DNA from 3 places in the Streptomyces liliifuscus genome. Region 1 is predicted to be linked to each of the others. Evidence: riboswitches for the same ligand, from Rfam matches in the RefSeq annotation. Region 1 holds a riboswitch; each other region holds the start of a gene.
The links. A riboswitch is a leader RNA that binds a small molecule or an ion and turns the genes downstream of it on or off. The one in region 1 is predicted to bind cobalamin.

Region 2: another riboswitch for cobalamin. It lies ahead of JEQ17_RS35730 (cobalamin biosynthesis protein); the one in region 1 lies ahead of metE (5-methyltetrahydropteroyltriglutamate--homocysteine S-methyltransferase).
Region 3: another riboswitch for cobalamin. It lies ahead of JEQ17_RS44210 (CbtB domain-containing protein); the one in region 1 lies ahead of metE (5-methyltetrahydropteroyltriglutamate--homocysteine S-methyltransferase).

Annotation. Positions count from the first base shown of each region.
Region 1 covers NZ_CP066831.1:2,642,645-2,646,938, reverse strand. The annotation lists gene metE (5-methyltetrahydropteroyltriglutamate--homocysteine S-methyltransferase) at 1-1,744, opposite strand, end outside; cobalamin riboswitch at 1,909-2,131, opposite strand; gene JEQ17_RS11220 (3-hydroxybutyryl-CoA dehydrogenase) at 2,143-3,039, opposite strand; gene aceB (malate synthase A) at 3,036-4,294, opposite strand, start outside.
Region 2 covers NZ_CP066831.1:8,287,722-8,292,015, forward strand. The annotation lists gene JEQ17_RS35725 (cobyric acid synthase) at 1-1,516, opposite strand, end outside; gene JEQ17_RS35730 (cobalamin biosynthesis protein) at 1,513-2,469, opposite strand; cobalamin riboswitch at 2,568-2,711, opposite strand; gene JEQ17_RS35735 (hypothetical protein) at 2,833-3,054, opposite strand; gene JEQ17_RS35740 (inorganic phosphate transporter) at 3,068-4,294, opposite strand, start outside.
Region 3 covers NZ_CP066831.1:10,128,476-10,132,769, reverse strand. The annotation lists gene JEQ17_RS44220 (acyl-CoA dehydrogenase family protein) at 1-254, opposite strand, end outside; gene JEQ17_RS44215 (CbtA family protein) at 429-1,199, opposite strand; gene JEQ17_RS44210 (CbtB domain-containing protein) at 1,228-1,452, opposite strand; cobalamin riboswitch at 1,489-1,630, opposite strand; gene JEQ17_RS50285 (histidine phosphatase family protein) at 1,761-2,486, shown strand; gene JEQ17_RS44195 (ferredoxin) at 2,601-2,993, opposite strand; gene JEQ17_RS44190 (right-handed parallel beta-helix repeat-containing protein) at 3,278-4,294, shown strand, end outside.

The DNA of each region.
Region 1 (4,294 bases):
CGTCGCGGACGAAGGACCAGGCGAGCATGGTGACCGGCCCCGTGAGCATGCCCTTGACGGGGCGCCGGGTCAGGGACTGGGCGTACGTCGTCCAGCGCACGGTCATCGGCTCGGGGCGGGAGATGTCGCCGGCCAGGATCGGCGGACGGACGTAACGGGTGCCGTACGACTGCACCCAGCCGTGCTGTGTGGCGAGGTAGCCGGTGAGCTGCTCGGCGAAGTACTGGACCATGTCGTTGCGTTCGGCCTCGCCGTGCACGAGGACGTCCAGGCCGGTCTTCTCCTGGAACGAGATCACCTCCTGGATCTCGGCCTTGATGCGCTCCTCGTAGCCGGCCGTGTCGATGCGCCCGGCCCGCAGGTCGGCCCGCGCGACGCGCAGTTCGGCGGTCTGCGGGAAGGAGCCGATGGTGGTGGTCGGCAGCAGCGGCAGACCGAGGTGGGCCCGCTGCGCGGCGGCGCGTTCGCCGTACGGCTGGGAGCGGTGGGCGTCGGCGTCCGTCACCGCGCCGACCCGAGCCCGCACGGCCGGGTCACGGGTGATGGGCGAGTTGGCGCGGGAGGCCAGGGCGGCCCGGTTGGCGGCGAGTTCGCCGGTGATCGTGCCCGTCCCCTGGGCGAGCCCCTTGGCGAGGGTGACGACCTCGGCCGTCTTCTGCCGGGCGAAGGCGAGCCAGCGCAGGATCTGCGGCTCGATGTCCCGTTCGGCGGTGGCGTCGAGGGGCACGTGGAGCAGTGAGCAGGACGCGGCCACGTCGACCCGGTCGGCCAGCCCCAGCAGGGTGCCGAGCGTGGCCAGGGACTTGGTGAGGTCGTTGACCCAGATGTTGCGGCCGTTGACCACGCCCGCGACCAGGCGCTTGCCGGGCAGCCCGCCGACGGCGGCGAGCGCGTCCAGGTTGGCCGCGGCGGCCTCGGTGAAGTCGAGGGCGAGGCCGTCGACCGGGGCCTTGGCCAGCACCGGCAGGGCGTCGCCGAGCCGGTCGAAGTAAGAGGCGACCAGCAGCTTCGGACGGTCGGTGAGTGTGCCGAGGTCGCGGTAGGCGCGCGTGGCCGCGTTGAGTTCGGCGGGCGTACGGTCCTGGACCAGGGCCGGTTCGTCGAGCTGCACCCACTCCGCGCCCGCCGCCCGCAGATCGGAGAGGACCTCGGCGTACACCGGCAGCAGCCGGTCCAGCAGGGTCAGCGGGTCGAAGTCCGCGGCCACACCGGGCGCGGGCTTGGCGAGCAGGAGATAGGTGACGGGTCCGACGAGGACCGGGCGGGCGGTGAGGCCGAGCGCGAGGGCTTCGCGGAGCTCGGCGACCTGCTTGGCGGAGTCGGCGGTGAAGACGGTGTCCGGGCCCAACTCCGGGACGAGGTAGTGGTAGTTGGTGTCGAACCACTTCGTCATCTCCAGCGGCGCCACGTCCTGGGTGCCGCGGGCCATCGCGAAGTAGCCGTCGAGCGCGTCGGCCTCGACCGCGGCGCGGTGGCGGGCGGGGATCGCGCCGACCATGACGCTGGTGTCCAGGACATGGTCGTAGTACGAGAAGTCGCCGGTCGGCACTTCGTGGATGCCGGCCCCGGCCAGCTGCCGCCAGTTGGTGCGGCGCAGTTCGGCGGCGGTGGCCCGGAGGGCGTCGGCGTCGACGCGGCCCTTCCAGTACCCCTCGATCGCCTTCTTCAGTTCCCGGCCCCTGCCCTGACGGGGGTAGCCGTACACGGTGGCCCGGGCCGCCGCGGCTGCGGACTTCGATGTCACGGAACTCTCCTTCGCGAGATGTCTCCCTGAGATCCCGGGACGGGACGTGGGCGCGAAGGGGTGACGAATCCGGCAGAGGCACCTCGCGCGGCATGCGCGGTCGTCCGCCGGACATGTACGCCTGACCCGCCCACGAGGTCACCGGGATTGTCCGTACGCGATCGGTCGCGCACGGGCAGATGGCAGGTCTTCGGACTCGCGGGCACGCCCTCCGTACGGAGGACACCTACTGGCCGTCGCTTCCCAGGTCCCGCTTCTCGGGGCCCAGTGCGTATGACGGCGTCGTTCCCACTCACCGCTGCGGGGCAGTCCCGGATTCCCACCGGGTTCCCTCTTGCGACGCATCCCGCCTGGCGGACGGGGCGAACCAGCTGCACAGGTCAGCTTAGGCCCTGCCGTCAAATGTCTGACTGCCGGACGGCGTCGTACACATGGAACCCGCGGCCCGTCTTACGGCCCAACAGCCCTGCCTCCACCATCCGTTGGAGCAGCGGGGGAGGGGCGTGGAGCGGTTCCCTGAACTCGTCGTAGAGGGATTCCGCGATCGAGGCGACGGTGTCGAGGCCGATCAGGTCCGCCAGCCTCAGCGGTCCCATGGGGTGGGCGCAGCCGAGTTCCATACCCGCGTCGATGTCGGTGGCCGTGGCGAATCCGGACTCGGCCATGCGGATCGCGGCCAGCAGATAGGGGATGAGCAGGGCGTTCACGACGAAACCCGCCCGGTCCCGTGCATGGACCACGGTCTTGCCGAGGACCCGGGTGGCGAAGTCCTCGACGGCCGCGACCGTCCCCGGCGCCGTGTGGAGCGAGGCCACGATCTCCACCAGCGGCAGGACGGGAACAGGGTTGAAGAAGTGCAGCCCGACGACCCGGTCGGCGCGCCCCGTCGCCATGCCGAGGCGCATGATCGGGAGGGACGAGGTGTTGGTCGCGAGGATCGCCCCGGGATCCTCGACGATCTTGTCCAGCGCGGTGAAGATCTCGGTCTTGGCGTCCGCGTTCTCCACGACCGCCTCGACGACGAGCTGCCGGTCGGCGAGGTCTTCGAGGGCCTGGGTGAAGGCCAGCCGGTCGAGGGCGTCCCGCGCCGAGTCCCGGTCCAGTTTCCCGCGCCGCACCGCCCGGTCGAGGGAGGCCGACACCCGCTCCCGTGCGGCACGGGCGGCCATGGCGTCCACCTCGCAGACGACGGTGTCGAGGCCGGCCCTGGCACACACCTCCGCGATCCCGGCGCCCATCCGGCCGCCGCCGACCACGCCGATTCGGAGGATGTCCCGGCGGATGTCCCGGCTCATGACCGCGCCTCCGCGTGCCGGACGAGGTGACGGCTGTAGGCGTCCGGGGTGAAGAACAGCGGCAACTCGCCTGCCGACGCGGTCCGTTCGAAGAGCTCCCGCACCTCGTCGAGGGCGGCCCAGGGGTGCTGGGCACCGAGCGCGGCGAGTTCGTCGTCGAGCAGTCGCTCCACGGTCTCCCGGTCGACCACCCGGTGCCGCAGCCACTGCCAGACCTGCACCCGCGCGATCTCGGCGGTCGCCGCGTCCTCCATCAGGCCGTCCAGGGCGACGGCCCCCTCCCCGCGCAGCCAGGCGTCGAAGTAACGCACGGCGACCGCGATGTCCGTACGCACCCCTTCCGGTGTGGGCGGCCCGCTGACACGGCGTACCGACAGCAGGTCGGCGGCGGTCACCTCCACGTCGTCGCGGGTACGGTCGAGCTGGTGCGGCCGGTCGCCGAGAACGGTGTCGAAGACCTCCCGGCACACGGGCACCAGGCCGGGGTGGGCCACCCAGGAGCCGTCGAAGCCGTCCTCCGCCTCGCGTTCCTTGTCGAGGCGGACCTTGGCCAGGGCCGCCTCACGCGCGGCCGGGTCCCTGCCGGGCACCTGCGCGGCCATGCCCCCGATGGCATGCGCGCCGCGCCGGTGGCAGGTGCGCACCAGCAACTCGGTGTACGCGCGCATGAAGGGGGCGGTCATGGTCACCTTGGCCCGGTCGGGCAGCAGGAAGTCGGTGCGGTGGCCGAAGGTCTTGATCAGGCTGAACAGGTAGTCCCAGCGCCCCGCGTTGAGACCGGCACTGTGTTCGCGCAGCTCGTGGAGGATCTCCTCCATCTCGAAGGCGGCGGTGATCGTCTCGATGAGCACGGTGGCGCGGACCGTGCCCCGGGGGATGCCGAGCAACTCCTGGGCGAGAACGAAGACATCGTTCCACAGCCGGGCCTCGTACCGGTTCTCCAGCTTCGGCAGATAGAAGTACGGCCCGTACCCGGCGTCGATCTGACGCTGGGCGCAGTGGAAGAAGTACAGCCCGAAGTCGACGAGGGAGGCGGGTACGGGCCGGCCGTCGAACTCCAGATGCTCCTCGACCAGATGCCAGCCACGAGGACGCACCATCACGGTGGCGAGACGGTCGCCGAGCCGGTACTCCCTCCCCTCCTGCGTACTGAAGTCGATCCGCCGCGAGATGGCATCGAGCAGGGTGAGCTGACCGCCGATGACGTTGTCCCAGGTGGGGGCGGTGGCGTCCTCGAAGTCCGCCATCCACACGT
Region 2 (4,294 bases), 5.6 Mb from region 1:
GTGGAATGAAAGGCAGTCCTGTCGGCGCGCCGGACTCGATGAGCCGCCACAGCGCGTCCGTGTCCGCGTGTTCCTCGATCAGATCGCCGAGCCGGTCCAGCTGCTCCTCGCGCAGCGAACCGAACGACGTGTCGGCGGCCGGTACGAAGCGGCGCCCCGCGGCGGCCGCCACCTCGCGAAGGAAGGCCCGGCGGAAGCCGTCCGACTCCAGCGAGCCGTGCCAGTGCGTGCCCCAGACCTCGCCGACCCGGCAGCCGTCCAGGAAGGGTTCCCCGCCCGTGACCCGGGCGACCCCGTGGTGGATCTCGTACCCCTCGACGGGTTCGCCGAGCGCCTCGCCGACCGGCCGGGTCAGGGTCTTCTCCCGCGAGAACCGCACGCGCACGGGAAGGAGTCCGAGCCCGTCCACCTGGCCGGCGCGCGACTCGACCTCGTCCTCGATGTGCTCGCCGAGGATCTGGAAGCCGCCGCAGATGCCGAGTACGGGACGGCCTTCCGCGGCCCTTCTGGCGAGGGCGTCCGCGAGGCCGCGCTCCCGCAGCCACTCCAGGGCCCTGACCGTGCCCCGGGTGCCTGGCACGACGACGAGGTCGGCGTCGACGAGCTCCTCCGCCCGGTCCACGAACCGCACGACGACGCCCGGTTCGGCGGCCAGCGCGTCCACGTCCGTGAAGTTGGACATCAGCGGGATCGCGCAGACGGCCACCCGCAGGATGTCCTCGCCGACGGGGGCGGAGACCTCGGACTCCCGGACCGAGCCCCTCAGAGAGACCCTCAGCCCGTCCTCCTCGTCGATGCCCAGGCCGTGTTGGAAGGGCAGGACCCCGTACGTACGACGCCCCGTGAGGTTCTTGAGCATGTCGAGGCCGGGCTCCAGCAGGGACACGTCCCCGCGGAACTTGTTGACGAGGAACCCGGCGACGAACTCCTGGTCCTCGGGCGAGAGCAGCGCGACGGTCCCGAAGAAGGAGGCGAAGACACCCCCGCGGTCGATGTCGCCGACGACGAGCACGGGCAGCCGCGCGTTGCGCGCGATCCCCATGTTCACGATGTCCGTCCGCCGCAGATTGATCTCGGCGGGACTGCCCGCCCCCTCACAGATCACCGCGTCATACGTGCCCCGCAACTCGGCGAGGCACTCCAGCACGGTCCCGAGAAGCCGTTCCTGACGCCCGCCGTGATAGCCGCGGGCACTCATTTCCCCGACAGGTTTACCCATCAGGACGACCTGGCTGCTCCGGTCACTGCCGGGCTTGAGCAGCACGGGATTCATGAGCGCGGTCGGCTCCACGCGCGCGGCCTGCGCCTGCATGGCCTGCGCCCGCCCGATCTCGGCGCCCTCCCGCGTGACGAACGAGTTGAGCGACATGTTCTGCGCCTTGAAGGGCGCCACCTTGACGCCCTGCCGCACCAGCCACCGGCAGATCCCGGCCGTCACGACACTCTTGCCCGCGTCGGAGGTGGTACCGGCGACGAGCAGCCCGCCACCCGTTCCCCCGCTCGTTCCCCGGCTCATGACGTACGCCCCTTCGCGCGAAGGCCGTTGACGAGCAGCCGTCCGGCGACACTCACGCCGAGCGCGAGCCAGCCCACGCGCCGCGAGAGCCGTACGGCCCGCTCGATGTCCTCGACCTCCACGGCCCGTCCTTCACCGTTGAGGACGGGCCGCTGCTCGACCCGTCCCGCGTACGAGAGCGTCCCGCCCAGCCGCACGCCGAGCGCCCCCGCGAACGAGGCCTCGACGGGCCCGGCGTTGGGGCTCGGGTGCTTGGCGGCATCCGCACGCCAGGCGCGTACGGCCCCGCGCGGATCGCTTCCCGCGGCGGTCGCGAGGACGGCGGTGAGCCGTGCCCCCGGCCATCCCGCGACATCGTCGAGCCGCGCGGAAGCCCAGCCGTACCGCCGGTACTTGGGTGACCTGTGCCCGACCATCGCGTCGAGCGTGTTCACGGCACGGAATCCGACCAGCCCCGGCACACCGGCCGCGGCACCCCACATGAGGGCGCCCACGACGGCGTCGGAGGTGTTCTCGGCGACGGACTCGACGACGGCCCGGGCGATCCCGTCGGCGTCCAGCGCCTGTGGATCCCGCCCGCACAGATGAGGCAGCCGCTCCCGGGCCACCTCGATGTCCCCGGCGGCCAGCGCCCCGCCGATGGCGCGGGCCTCCCGCCCGAGGGAAGTCCCGCCGACGACGGACCAGGTGGCGGCGGCGGTCAACGCGACGGACCCGGTACGCGAGGCACGCACGCAACGGCCGGCGAGCGCGGCGAGTCCGGTGGCACCGCCCACACAGACGGCGGTGTGCAGCGCGCCCCACCCCCGGTGGTCCCGCCACAGCACCCGCTCCACGGCACCCGCGGCCCGTCCGAACGCGGCGACCGGATGCCCCCGGCGGGGATCGCCGAGCAGCAGGTCACCGAGAAGGCCGGCGGCGGCGCCGTACGCGAAGACGCGATCGGCACGCATCGGTTCAGCCGACCGTCAGGTCGGGCACAACCGTCGCTGGAAAGGCACTTGGGCAGCCGCGCATGGCGATTTGTCCTCACTCAGGGTGTCCGCGCCCTGGTTCGACGAGACCGGCGGCGAGAGTTCCTGGCTCCCGGGGTGTCGATTCCCCGGTAACAGTGGCGGGACCGCGCCGGATTCGCACCGGCTTCCTCTCCTGCCGCCGTACATGGCTCCGGCAGTCCACCACGCCCACGAACACCCGTCAACTTGCTGTTGACCTGCGACGGGAGAGTGTGCTGAGGCCCACACACGGACACGACTCCGCCCCGCCGACCGGGGGTCGGCGGGGCGGAGTCGTGCGTGACGGAGGTGCCGTACGCGTCAGGCGACGATCAGATAGATGCCGTACGCCACCGCCGCCGCGCACGCGGCGAAGCAGGCGTACGCGCCCGTGACCGCGAGGCTCGCGGTGCCGCCCTGGGCGGAGGCCGACTCGCGCTTGGAGAGGCCGACGATGCCGAGGGTGAAGAGGCCCACGAGGGCGACGGTGACGATGAGGCTGACTCCGAAGACGGAGCCGAGGGCTGCCCAGTCGATCTTCATGCTTGTGGGTTCCTTACACCGTGGCCGTACGGGCGGGCTCGGTGGCGTCCGGGCCCGGGATGGTGGTCTTGAGGTCGTCGGCCGCGGCGACCGTGCCCGCCGGCGGCGGGGTGACGGCGGCGATGGCGGTGGTCACGACGCCCGCGGGCTCGCCGTCGACATCGTTCACGTTGTCGACGGTGACGGGCTGGCGGCGGGAGAGCGTCCAGATGACCGCCGAGCCCGCGATCAGCAGCGCGCCGGTGAGGACGATGCCCCAGGTGCCCTGCTTGGTGAGGAACTCGGCGCCCGCGCCGACCAGTCCGGCGGCGGGGAGCGTGAGGCCCCAGGCGACGAACATCCGGGTCGCGGTCGACCAGCGGACGACGCCGCCCTTGCGGCCGAGGCCCGAACCCATCACGGCGCCGGAGCAGGACTGGGTGGTGGAGAGCGAGAAGCCGAGGTGCGAGGAGGCCAGGATGACCGTCGCGGCGCTGGTCTGGGCGGCGAAGCCCTGCGGCGGCGCGAGGTCGGTGAGGCCCTTGCCCATGGTGCGGATGATGCGCCAGCCGCCCAGGTAGGTGCCCAGCGCGATGGCGATACCGGCCGAGACGATGACCCACATGGGGGGATTCGACCCGGGCGCGAGCACACCGCCGGTGACCAGGGCGAGCGTGATGATGCCCATGGTCTTCTGCGCGTCGTTCGTGCCGTGGGCCAGCGAGACCAGGCCCGCGGAGGTGATCTGGCCCGCGCGGTAGCCCTTGGAGGTCGCCTGCTCACCGGCCTTGTTGCTGATGCGGTACGTCAGCCGGGTGGCGAGCATCGCGGCGAGGCCGGCCACCAGCGGCGCGGCGATCGCGGGGAGCAGGACCTTGGTGACGACGGTCGAACCGTTCACCGACGACCAGCCGGCCGACATGACCGCGGCACCGATCAGGCCGCCGAACAGTGCGTGGGAGGAGCTGGAGGGCAGACCCAGAAGCCAGGTCAGCAGATTCCACAGAATGGCGCCGACGAGCGCCGCGAAGATCACTTCGGTGCGGATGCCCTCTTCGTTGATGATGCCGCCGGAGATCGTCTTGGCGACCTCCACGGAGAGGAACGCACCGACGAGGTTCAGCACGGCGGACATGGCCACCGCCGTCTTGGGCTTCAGGGCACCTGTCGAGATGGTCGTCGCCATCGCGTTGGCTGTGTCGTGGAAACCGTTCGTGAAATCGAACACGAGAGCGGTGACGATCACGATTCCGAGGAGGAG
Region 3 (4,294 bases), 7.5 Mb from region 1:
ACGCCGGCCTGGGCGGCCTCGTCGAAGAAGATGAACTGTTCCATCGGGGTCAGACCGCGCCCGCCGTACTCCTTCGGCCAGCCCACGCCGAGCCACCCGTCGGAGCCGAGCCGGCGGATGGTCTCGCGGTAGAAGCGCTTCTGCGCCGCCGGATCGCCGTAGCGGGCGTACACGTCGTCGGGGACCAACTCCGCGAAGTAGGCGCGCAGTTCGGTGCGCAACCGCTGCTGCTCCGGCGTGTATTCGAGATGCACGGCGCCTCCTGGCTCCCACTGGCCCACTCGTTCGGCCACCCGGACCTGACGGCGCACACCGTAGAACGTGTTCCAGAAATAGGGAATGCCGACGACGTACGCGCCTGCCACGCACGCACACATGCGAAGGGGCCCCAGGATGGTGCTCCAGGGGCCCTTCGGTGTGTGAACGGATCAGTGCGCGACGGGAGTTGCCCGCCCTTCGGCCGCCTTCTCGTCCTCGGTCCGGGCCGGCCCGGGAGCCAGCACGCGCTCCGCGAGCAGCCCGAAGACCAGTCCGTACGCGGTCCACAGGGTCACCTGGATGGCCAGGGTCGCCAGTCGGTACTGCCACAGCAGGGTGGCGGGGAAGCCCTCCGGCGCCTCGTTGAAGGACGGCAGGAACGCGTACGCCAGGCTGACGGCCAGGACGAAGAACCCACCCGCCGCGAGGGTGGCGTTCCAGTTGCCCAGGCGCGGGGCGAGGCGCTTGCCGAGGATCACCGCGGCGACGGCCAGCAGCACGCTGAGCACGATCATCAGGAGGAACAGCGCGGTGCGCTGGTTGAGGGTGTCGGGGTCGCCGACGGCGGGCGGGTTCGCCGGGTACTTGAGGAACGGCACCAGGTAGACCGCGACCAGACCGGCGCCCGCCAGCAGCAGAGCGCTCGCGCGCGGCCCGAAGCGGCCGATCCTGCCGAGGGCGAAGCAGTACGCGAGGGCGGCTATGCCGCCGAACGCGACCCCGTAGACGAGCACGCCGGTGGACAGACCACCGGTGGACTGCATCGCACGGCTGACGAGTTCCTCGCCGCCGTGTTCATGGGCGTGGGCCTCCTCGAACGCGATGGCCTCGTCCACCCGAGGTTCACCCAGGAAGTAGGCGACGACCAGGGCGAGCACACCCGCGGCAAGACCCGCGAGCATGCCCCGCACCAGGAGATTTCTGACGGTGACGGAGTTCATTGGTTGTCCTGTCGGTTCTGTGTCGCCGTCAGTGGCAGGGGAAGCCGAGCAGGTGGCGGGCGTCGTGCACCCACTCGTGCACGCCTTCGCCCGAGACCAGGGAGGTGGCGCCCTGTTCGGCGCCGACGAAGTAGAGCAGCACGAGCATCAGGATGCCGAGGAAGACCGCCCAGGGAGCGATCGCGCCGATCGGCAGCTTTGCGGGTATGTCGGGGGTGGTTGCGGTCGGCTGGGCGACGGCGGACTGCGCCATGGCAGGACCTCCTGGGGGAACTCGCGTCCCATCTCGGTGGTGCACAGGACGACGGCCACGGGTCTGACTTGCTCGACCTCCGCCTCCCCTGGTGGAAGGCGGTTGTACGGGGCTTACAGTGGCGCGACCGTGCCGGATTCTCACCGGCTTCCGTCGTACCGTCGTCAATATCGACGAGAAGGTACCGCGAAGCGGAGGCGCGGCCAAGGGCGCACGGAATGCCGGGGGCGCGCCGGGGCCCTGGTCACGCCCCCAATTCCCGGTACGGACAGGGGTGTTGAGCACGTGGTGAACGCGAGGACGGGCCGATGACCAGCCGAGTGATGTTGATCTCACCAGCGATGAGCGCGGCGTTGCGGGAGGCACGTTTCGACGACGGATGTCCCCTCGACCCGGCCGGGCTGCGGCTCGCCGAGGCCGCCGCGGGCTCGCTGCCGGCCGCCGACCAGGTCCTTCTCTCGCCCACCGTTCGCTGCCGGGAGACGGCGGAGGCCCTCGGGCTCGGCACCCTCGCCGTCACCGACCCCGACCTGGCCGGCCTGGACGTGGGCCGCTGGCGCGGGGCGACCCTCGCCGAGGTGAGCGCCGCCGAACCGGAGGCCGTGGGGCGCTGGCTGGCAGACCCGTCGTCCGCCCCGCACGGCGGCGAGTCGGTGAGCGGACTGTGCGAGCGCGTGGCGAAGTGGCTGGAGACGGTGACGGATCCGAGCGCCGAGGTTTCAGGATCCGGGGCCTCAGGATCCAGCTCCTCCGGGTCCGGCTCAGGCTCGGCTTCGGGTGCAGGACCAGGGCCGAGACCGGGGGCGGGGCCGGGGGCGGGGCCGGGGTCGGGACCGGGGGCGGGGCCAGGACCCGGCTCCGTCCGGGTCATCGCCGTCGTCGAGCCGGAGATCGTACGGGCCGGGGTGGTGCTGGCACTTGGGGCCCCGGAGTCGGCGTTCTGGCGCGTCGACGTGCCGCCGTTGGTCGCGACGGAGTTCAGCGGGCGGGCCGGGCGCTGGAATGTACGGGTCGGGAGGGCGCTCGGAGAGTGAGGCCACGGCGAACGCCTGGCTGAACACCTCCTCGGTACTCGGCATCCCGGGACGTGACTCTTCGAACGGGGCTCTTCGAGACGCGGCACCTCGGGCGTGGCGTTCCACGGAACCTCACCTCAGCAGGGCGAGGAACTCCGTGCAGGCACTCGCGCAGCCGCGGCAGGCCTCGGCGCCCTTCTCGGCGCCGGGGCTCCGGTCGAAGACCTCGGCGGTCTCCAGGCAGACGGCACGGCACCACTCCACCTGGGCGCGCATCCCGGCCTCGGCCTGGGTGACCTGCTCGGCCAGTGCGCGGCAGGTCACGTCGCAGACCTCCACGCACAGGATGCCCTTGCGCCGCAACTCCTGTTGGTCGTCGGGGCCGTCGAGTTCGGCGAGGCTCGCGCGCAGGGCACAGACCCGTGCGCACTCGGTACAGGCCTGCGCACAGGCAAACCGGTCCTCGAGGAAACGAACGAGTTCCTGCTGCTCTGTTAGTGACACGCGGTTCGGGTAGCCGGGCATCGCCACGCCAAACCCCGCCTTCGCACGGCACAGACACGGCGCAGGCATGGCGCAGACACGGTGCAGACACGGCACGGCGGGGCCAGAAGTGGCTGAGCATGTCGAAGTTATTGACGTGCTCACGGCCGCACTCTACGTTCTGACCGGTTTACCGAACTGCGTTCGGTATATCGATCCACTTGTGGTGGGTGCGCACACCTCGGCAACCAACCCGGTGTGTGCGACCACTGACCCGCGACAAGCTTCGGATCGGCAGACAAGGAGGCCTCGTGCGCATCGCGGGCATGCTCACAGGGACAGTGCTGAGTGCCGTGTTGGCGACGACGGTGCTACCGACCCCGGCAGCCGCGGCGTCGACCATCGTCGTGGCCGTCAACGGGAACGACTCCGCCGCCGGCACCCTCGACCAACCGCTGCGGACCGTCCAGAAGGCCGTCGACAGGGCGACACCGGGCGACACCATCCTCGTACGGGGCGGTACTTACGCCCTGACCGACAACATCACGATCACCACCTCGGGCACGGCGTCGCAGCCGATCTCCCTCGGTTCCTACCAGGGCGAGCGTGTCGTCATCGACGGCGAGCAGCTGCCGGCCAGCCACACACCGGTCGGCGGCAGCATCCCGCGCGCCGAGCGCGGGGCCGTCCACCAGGAGGCCTCCTACTGGAAGGTCTCAGGGCTGGAGATCGTCAACGGGCCGTACGGCTACTACTGCGACAGCTGCAGCAACAACGTGTTCTCGCGCCTCACGACCCACGACAACTACGAGTCCGGCTTCCAGCTCCAGGGCGCCTCCGCGAACAACCAGATCCTGAACCTGGACAGTTACGGCAACCGCGACCCGCGCAAGAACGGCGAGAGCGCGGACGGGCTGGCCGTCAAGGAGGGCAGCGGGAGCGGCAACGTCGTACGGGGCGCGAGGCTGTGGAACAACGTCGACGACGGTTACGACGCCTGGAAGTTCACCTCGCCGATCCTCGTCGAGAACACGATCGCGTACGGCAACGGCTTCAACCGCTGGAGCTTCCCGGACTTCGCGGGCGACGGCAACGGCTTCAAGCTGGGCGGCGGGAGCCCGGCACCGGCGGTGGCCCACACCCTGCGCAACTCGCTCGCGTACCGGAACGCGGCGCACGGAGTCACCGACAACGGCAATCCGGGCGCGCTCGCCCTCAGCCGCACCACCACGTTCCGCAACACGGGCACGGGCTTCGACGCCGACGGCTCGGGCGGAAGGGCGGTCCTCACCGCCAACCTGTCCGTCGCGGACGCCCGGCCCGCGGCACTCGGCTCCGGCACC